2 regions of the Pectobacterium sp. A5351 genome follow, and region 1 is predicted to be linked to the other one. Evidence: predicted binding sites of a transcription regulator. Region 1 holds the regulator's gene; the other holds the start of a gene.
The links. The regulator Fur, encoded in region 1, represses iron uptake genes when iron is present. The targets are predictions, from matches to a motif close to ATAATAATGAGAACNACTATCAA.

Region 2: O1Q74_RS16120 (Nramp family divalent metal transporter) is a predicted target of Fur. The motif match lies at 2,434-2,456, and genes of this name have one in related genera.

The regions. Positions count from the first base shown of each region.
Region 1 is NZ_CP116477.1:3,013,643-3,017,719, forward strand. It holds gene fldA (flavodoxin FldA) at 764-1,291, shown strand; gene fur (ferric iron uptake transcriptional regulator) at 1,621-2,070, shown strand; gene glnS (glutamine--tRNA ligase) at 2,134-3,792, opposite strand; gene nagE (N-acetylglucosamine-specific PTS transporter subunit IIBC) at 3,949-4,077, opposite strand, start outside.
Region 2 is NZ_CP116477.1:3,490,133-3,494,209, forward strand. It holds gene nudK (GDP-mannose pyrophosphatase NudK) at 38-619, opposite strand; gene O1Q74_RS16115 (4-oxalocrotonate tautomerase family protein) at 869-1,072, shown strand; gene O1Q74_RS16120 (Nramp family divalent metal transporter) at 1,158-2,396, opposite strand; gene grpE (nucleotide exchange factor GrpE) at 2,781-3,368, opposite strand; gene nadK (NAD(+) kinase) at 3,517-4,077, shown strand, end outside.

The DNA of each region.
Region 1 (4,077 bases):
AACTAAAAAACCACGCTAAATCATCGGCTAAATACAGAGAATATTTAGCATTCTCGCTATATTTATTAATATAATTTTTTATATTGAGAATGAATCCACCTATTTTTATAGATATAAGTATTTTAATCATAGAGTTACCATCAAAAATGCTGCCGACCGTGTCTCATGTACGTCAGCATGGACATGCTATCAGTCGGCAAGGCCGCTTACGCTGAAATCTTAATTTATCCATTTAAAATCAATATGATAAAAACCATTCTTGTATTTTCATCACCTCATCTGTAAATGGTTATAATTCTTGTTTTAATTTATTGGGAATATTCACGATAAATGTTATAAGTATTCAATCCGATAAAAACATTATCTTTTATATGTATTTTAATACTCATGCATCGTAGCGTACTGTAAAGTTTTTTTATTTCTTACAAACAGAAGCCTATTTTTTAATTACAACCGAAATTAGTTTTTAAAATAAAAAGCACATTCATAAAAAATGAAACGTTGTTATAATAAATATCCATAAATACATTAAGGATATGTGCATTTAGTCCCAGACGACAACATAATCCCTATTCACTGTGTGGAATTTAGCCTCCGCAGAGATACGCTTCATTTCTTTTACTGCCCTCCGCATTTCATACGTTCTTGATTTACGCCTCCTTACCGATACGAGTTTCTCCTGATGTGAGTGTCTGTTATTATTAACAGATAAGTGGGTGAAACATTACACCATACCATTAGGAATCAAGAGGTTATTCAATTCATGGCACTCATCGGAATATTCTTTGGCAGTGACACTGGTAATACTGAAAACATCGCCAAAACGATCCAACAACAGTTAGGCACCAACGTTGCTGATGTTCATGACATCGCCAAAAGCAGCAAAGAAGACCTCGAAGGTTTCGATATTCTGCTGCTGGGTATTCCAACCTGGTATTACGGTGAAGCTCAGTGCGATTGGGATGACTTTTTCCCTTCACTGGAAGAGATTGATTTCACAGGAAAACTGGTTGCTCTATTTGGCTGTGGCGATCAGGAAGACTATGCAGAATACTTCTGCGATGCCATGGGTACTATTCGTGACATTATTGAGCCTCGCGGTGCGACGATTGTCGGCCACTGGCCAACAGAAGGCTATTACTTTGAAGCCTCTAAAGGACTCGCCGACGACAATCACTTCATCGGCCTGGCTATTGATGAAGACCGTCAGCCTGAACTGACCAGCGAGCGCGTAACCGCGTGGGTAAAACAGATCAGCGATGAACTGAACCTGAAAGAGCTGGTTGGCTAAGACGCGTTGGCTCTGATAGCTCCTATCAGAGCCAAAATAACATTGATAGGTAAAACCTTTCATAATAATTGATACATTTTTTTAACTTCTATCCGTAAACCTGTACAATAATCCCATCGGTTTTATACGTACTTCACCATTTCTTTATTCATCAACAACGGATTGCGTTGTATACCAGTAATATGAATGGGGACAATATTGTTAACATTCCCTTGTTTTCATTTTGTATGTGCGGTTCTATAATTGGGACGCTATTACATTTTTTGCGCCGACCGATGTCATAGGCTAGGCAGCCTCCATTGATAAGCAAGCAACAGGACTAAACCCGCATGACTGACAACAATATCGCATTAAAGAAGGCCGGCCTGAAAGTCACGCTTCCAAGACTGAAAATTCTGGAAGTGTTACAGGATCCGGTCTGTCACCACGTCAGTGCGGAAGATTTATATAAGAGATTGATTGATATGGGCGAAGAGATTGGTCTTGCTACCGTCTATCGCGTACTCAACCAGTTTGATGATGCGGGCATCGTCACTCGTCATAACTTCGAAGGGGGTAAATCCGTCTTCGAACTGACACAACAGCATCATCACGATCACTTAATTTGCCTCGACTGTGGCAAAGTCATTGAATTCCGCGATGAATCTATCGAAGCACGCCAACGCGAGATCGCAGAAAGACACGGCATTAAACTGACCAACCACAGTTTGTATCTCTACGGGCATTGCAGTGAAGGGGATTGCCGCGAGGATGAAACCCTGCACGAATCAACACGATAAATCGACCGCATAAAAAAATAAAACCGCCGAGGCGGTTTTATTTTTGTCTTCTTACCGGAGGCGTTAGCCTACCCAGGTATCACGCAGTCCAACCGTACGGTTAAACACCAGATGTTCCGCACTGGAGTAAACACGGTCGGCACAGAAATAACCTTCACGCTCAAACTGATACGCTTTCTCTGCTTCCGCCTGCGCCAGGCTTGCTTCCACAAAACCTTGCGTAATTTTCAGTGAGTCTGGATTAATCGTCGACAGGAAGTCTTCCGCCGCGCCAGGGTTTGCCACACTGAACAAGCGATCGTACAAGCGGAATTCAGCTGGTACCGCGTGTGCCGCAGAAACCCAGTGAATCACGCCTTTCACTTTACGACCATCAGCCGGATCTTTGCTCAGCGTTTCCGCATCATAGCGACAGTAAATCGTGGTGATGGTGCCCTGCTCATCTTTTTCAATGCGATCGGCTTTGATCACATAGGCATTACGCAGACGCACTTCTTTACCCAGCACCAAGCGCTTGTACTGTTTGTTGGCTTCTTCACGGAAGTCCGCGCGATCGATATAAACCTCACGGCTGAATGCGACCTGACGTGAACCCATTTCCGGTTTGTTCGGATGGTTTGGCATCGCGACAAATTCTTCGTGCCCGGCTGGCAGATTCTCGATCACCACTTTGACCGGATCCAGCACCGCCATCGCACGCGGGGCATTATCATTCAGATCGTCGCGGATACAGGATTCAAGCGCAGCCATTTCCACGTTGTTATCCTGCTTCGTCACGCCGATGCGCACACAGAACTCACGGATAGAAGACGCACTGTAACCACGACGACGCAGGCCAGAAATGGTAGGCATGCGTGGGTCATCCCATCCTTCAACGACGTTTTCCGTAACCAACTGATTCAGCTTACGCTTGGACATAATCGCGTATTCGAGATTGAGGCGAGAGAACTCGTACTGACGCGGATGGCAAGGAATAGTGATGTTATCCAACACCCAGTCGTACAGGCGACGGTTATCCTGGAATTCCAGCGTACACAGTGAATGCGTGATTCCTTCCAGCGCATCGGAAATGCAGTGGGTAAAGTCATACATCGGGTAGATGCACCACTTGTTGCCCGTCTGGTGGTGATCGGCAAATTTAATACGATACAGCACCGGATCGCGCATCACGATAAAGGACGATGCCATATCGATTTTTGCACGCAGGCAGGCCGTACCTTCCGCAAATCCACCGTTACGCATTTTCTCAAACAGCGCCAGATTTTCCTGCACGGTACGATCGCGGTAAGGGCTGTTTTTTCCCGGTGCCGTCAGCGTACCACGGTATTCACGGATCTGCTCGGGCGTCAGTTCATCAACGTAAGCCAGCCCTTTACCGATCAGCTCAACCGCATACGCATGCAGTTGATCGAAATAATCAGAAGAATAGCGAACGTCGCCGCTCCATGAAAAGCCCAGCCACTCGACGTCACGTTTAATCGACTCAACGTATTCGATATCTTCTTTTACCGGGTTGGTGTCGTCAAAACGTAGGTTGCATTGCCCCTGATAGTCACGCGCGATACCAAAATTCAGGCAAATAGATTTTGCATGCCCAATATGCAGATAGCCGTTCGGCTCTGGCGGGAAACGCGTCTGAATATGGTCATGCTTACCGGACGCCAGATCTTCATCGATAATCTGACGGATAAAGTTGGTTGGGCGGGCTTCAGCCTCACTCATTCTTCCTTCCTCAATGCTAAAACGACGTATAACCGACAATGATCCAACAAGCTACGCTGGGAAACAACCGTTAGTTTCATTTAATTATTCATAACGAAAAAAAAGGGCGAGATTGCTATCTCACCCTATCAATTTCATCAGCATAGCGCCGTTATGTTACGCCTTGCTATGCTCCGCTTTCAGTGCGGTCGCTATCGATTCAGCCTGTGTGCCCACGACAATCTGTACGCTTTGCTTATTCAGACGAATCACGCCCGCCGCACCTAGACGCTTCGCCTGTGCATC
Region 2 (4,077 bases), 480 kb from region 1:
GCGGCACATGGGGATACCCGTGTGCCGCAAAACCTCTCTACGTTCTGACAAACCAGTCGCGGATGATCGCGTGCTGTAGCAGCATGATGGTTTTGCCGTCTTTAATCCGACCATCGTTCATCATCGCGACGGCTTCGCTGAACGGCAATTCCAGCACTTCAATATCTTCATCTTCTACACCGCCGCCCGAGTTATCCCGTAGCGATTCATCGTACTCGGCCGCAAAGAAGTGCAGCCTTTCTGTGACACCGCCGGGTGACATATAGGCATCGAACAGCTTCTCAACATTGCCGACCGCATAACCGGTTTCTTCTATCGCCTCGTTGCGGATGCACTCTTCGGGCGAATGATCGTCCAGTAACCCCGCGCACGCTTCCAGCAGCATGCCGCTTTCGTTACCGTTGACGTAGGTAGGAATACGGAACTGCCGCGTCAGGATCACCGTGCCTTTCGCCCGGTTGTACAACAGAATCGTCGCACCATCACCACGGTCGTAAACCTCACGAATCTGGCGTACTACGCCGCCATTCTTTCTTTTTAAATCAAAAACATATTTATGAAGGATAAACCAGTGGTCGGACAGCAGCTTCTTTTCGACGATATCAATGGGAGATGACATGCAAACACCTGGACGATCGATGATGGAAGGGGCTCATTTCATTTATAACAACCGGATTATCATATCCCCTTTCCGCCCCGGCATAAACGTGCTGCCAGCGCATCTTTATGAGTGCCAGTTTCCTACTAAAATCTATTCTATCTGAGTCAGCAACTTGCTCATTACTATTCACTTTCATTTGATGAGAAAACGAGCAGAATAACGACATATTCGCCTACCGTCGACCACTATCACAATTCAGGAGAATCCATGCCATACGTCAACATCAAAATCACCAATGAAGGCGCCACCGCTGAGCAAAAACGCCAATTGATTGAGGGTGTAACCCAACTGCTGGTCGATGTGCTAAACAAGAATCCAAAAACCACCGTCGTCGTGATTGATGAAGTCGATACGGACAACTGGGGAATCGGCGGCGTGCCGGTGACGGAGCTGAGGAAAACCAGTCAGTAAGAAGGCAAGTGTGATAATAGTTTAGTCATAGTGCGTTGAGCGGTGCCACCACCCGCGTCTGGCCTAATAAGTGGTGGCATCCGATCTATATCCCCAGCATCGTATCAATGAGCAGATACATATTCAGAGAAACCACGAGCACGACAATGAGTTGCCCGATGCGCTGTACCCATTTGCCGTTGACCATCGCCCCCATAAGCTCGCGGTTGCCGGTGAAGGACAGCAGCGGAACCAGCGCCAGCGCAATCCCGAAACTCAGCACCACCTGACTCAACACCAGCACGCGCGTCGGATCCATACCGGACAGGATCACGATAAACGACGGCAGCATCGTTACGGTGCGGCGTACCCAAAGCGGAATGTGGAAACGCACAAATCCCTGCATCACCACCTGCCCCGCCAACGTACCGACAACCGTAGAGGACAGGCCAGCAGCCACCAGACTCAGACCAAAAATTATCGCGGCGGCTTTACCCAGCAGTGGCTCCAGCGTGAGGTAGGCTTTATCCAAATCGGCAATATCCTGATTGCCGCTGAAATGGAACGCCGCCGCTGCCGTCGCCATCATCGCCAGATTGACGAACCCGGCGATGGTCATCGCAATCGCGACATCGACTTTCGTGGCAGAATAGCGCTCGGCACGAGTATGGCTGCCTTCGTGCTGCGTCAAGGAAGAGTGAAGATAAATCACATGCGGCATAATGGTCGCCCCCAGAACGCCCGCCGCCAGCAGCACGGCATCAGAGGTCGGCAGACTAGGGATCGCCATGCCTTTGGCTAATGCGGACAACTCCGGCTGAGAGAAGACCAGTTCGACAATATACGCCGCTGCAACAAACAGCAGCAGGCCACCGATGACCATCTCCAGCGGCTTCTGACCGCGCTGTTGCAGCATTAAAATCAGGAAAGTTGCAATAGCGGTGAGAATCGCGCCTTCCAGCAACGACACGCCCAGGAGCAGTTTGAAACCAATCGCCGCACCGATAAATTCGGCCAGATCGGTCGCCATTGCAATAATTTCGGCCTGTACCCAATACGCCCACACGGCCGGGCGCGGAAAACGATCGCGGATATGTTCCGCCAGATTCTTACCCGTTGCGATCCCCAATTTGGCGGACAGCAGTTGGATCAGCATCGCCATCAGGTTCGCCCACACCACCACCCACAGCAACGTATAGCCATAGGCTGCGCCAGACTGGATGTTCGTGGCGAAGTTACCCGGATCGATATAACCAATCGCCGCGATAAACGCCGGGCCCATCAAAGAGAGTTTTATCTTCCTTGATGTACGGCTTGTTGACTCAATAACACGGCTACCCGGCATAGTATGACCCTTCTAACACTGGTGTTTTACTACTCTCACAGAAACGATAATGATTATCAAGTGCATTTAGAGAGGTGATACCAATTCTTTTGATAGTTAAAGATGATGAGTCATTCAAAACCTAAAAAACATCTTTTTTATCAAACAAATCTTAACAAAATATAAACAAAAAACCCCATACGGTGGGCATTAATGCCGATCGTTTAAGAATCGAGATATCGGGGGCTACCACGGTGCGAGGTATCCCTACGGGAACCTCATCACCGTGTTTCCCCCTAAATCCACGCTTAAGTGAACAGCATTAATGCGGTGGGCATAGGGTTTGGAAGGAAGATACGTTTTAGCCATGCGCGTATTGTAACTGTAGCGCATAAAATCAGAGTATCAGTCTTGTGCTTTTGATACCGCAACCATCGCCGGACGCAGCAAACGGCCGTTCAGCGTATAGCCTTTTTGCATGACCATCATGACATGGTTTGGCTGATGATCGGCCGAAGGTAGCATCGTCATTGCCTGATGCACTTCTGGATTAAACGGTACGTTTACCTCACCGACAACCTCAATACCAAATTTGCGGACGGCATCCAGCAATGATTTCAGCGTCAGTTCAACCCCTTCAATCATCGCAGCCAGTGATTCATTGGCTTTGTCCGCCGTATCCAGCGCGCGTTCCAGGTTATCGATAACCGGCAGCATTTCGCTGGCAAATTTTTCTACCGCAAATTTATGCGCTTTCTCAACATCCATTTCCGCACGGCGGCGAACGTTATCGGCTTCAGCACGGACGCGAAGCATATTGTCACGTTCACGCTGTTGCAGTTCGCTCAACTGAGCTTCCAGTTCGGCGATGCGCGCATCACGCGGGTCAGCTACGTCTGCCGTCTCTGGCGCGGCATCCGCTTGCTGCCCTTTTGCTGCTTCCTTTTGATCCAGCACTTGCTCGTCAGGCGTTTTCTGTTCTTTACTACTCATGAAATTCTCCGCGGTTTAGCATTAATCTCGCTAGTTGCTTATTATGGGGATCAAAATCGGGGATTCAAGGGAACCCGTCATATATTGGTTCCCGCCGCTGCCGATACACCACGCTGAGGACAAAACAGCAATGAACACACCGCTTACAATGAACAGGCCGTTTAATTGTATTGGCATTGTCGGCCATCCACGCCATCCAACGGCGTTGGCAACGCATGAGATGCTTTACCACTGGCTCACCGAAAAAGGTTACTCGGTTCTGATCGAGCAGCAGATCGCCCGTGAACTGAACCTGAAAGACGTGCCGACGGGTAGCCTTGCCGACATCGGTCAGCAAGCGGATCTGGCGGTTGTCGTCGGCGGTGACGGCAATATGCTCGGCGCGGCGCGCGTGCTGTCGCGCTATGACATCAAGGTGATCGGTGTGAACCGGGGTAACCTCGGATTTCTGACCGATCTCGATCCTGACCATGCGCAGCAACAGCTTTCTGACGTTCTCGACGGCCACTATCTGAGCGAACAACGCTTCATGCTGGAAGCGCATGTTTGCCGCGCAAACCAGCCCGACAGCATCAGTACCGCCATTAACGAAGTGGTGCTTCACCCGGGAAAAGTCGCACATATGATTGAATTTGAAGTCTATATTGACGACAAATTCGCCTTCTCCCAACGTTCAGACGGCCTGATTATCGCCACGCCTACAGGCTCA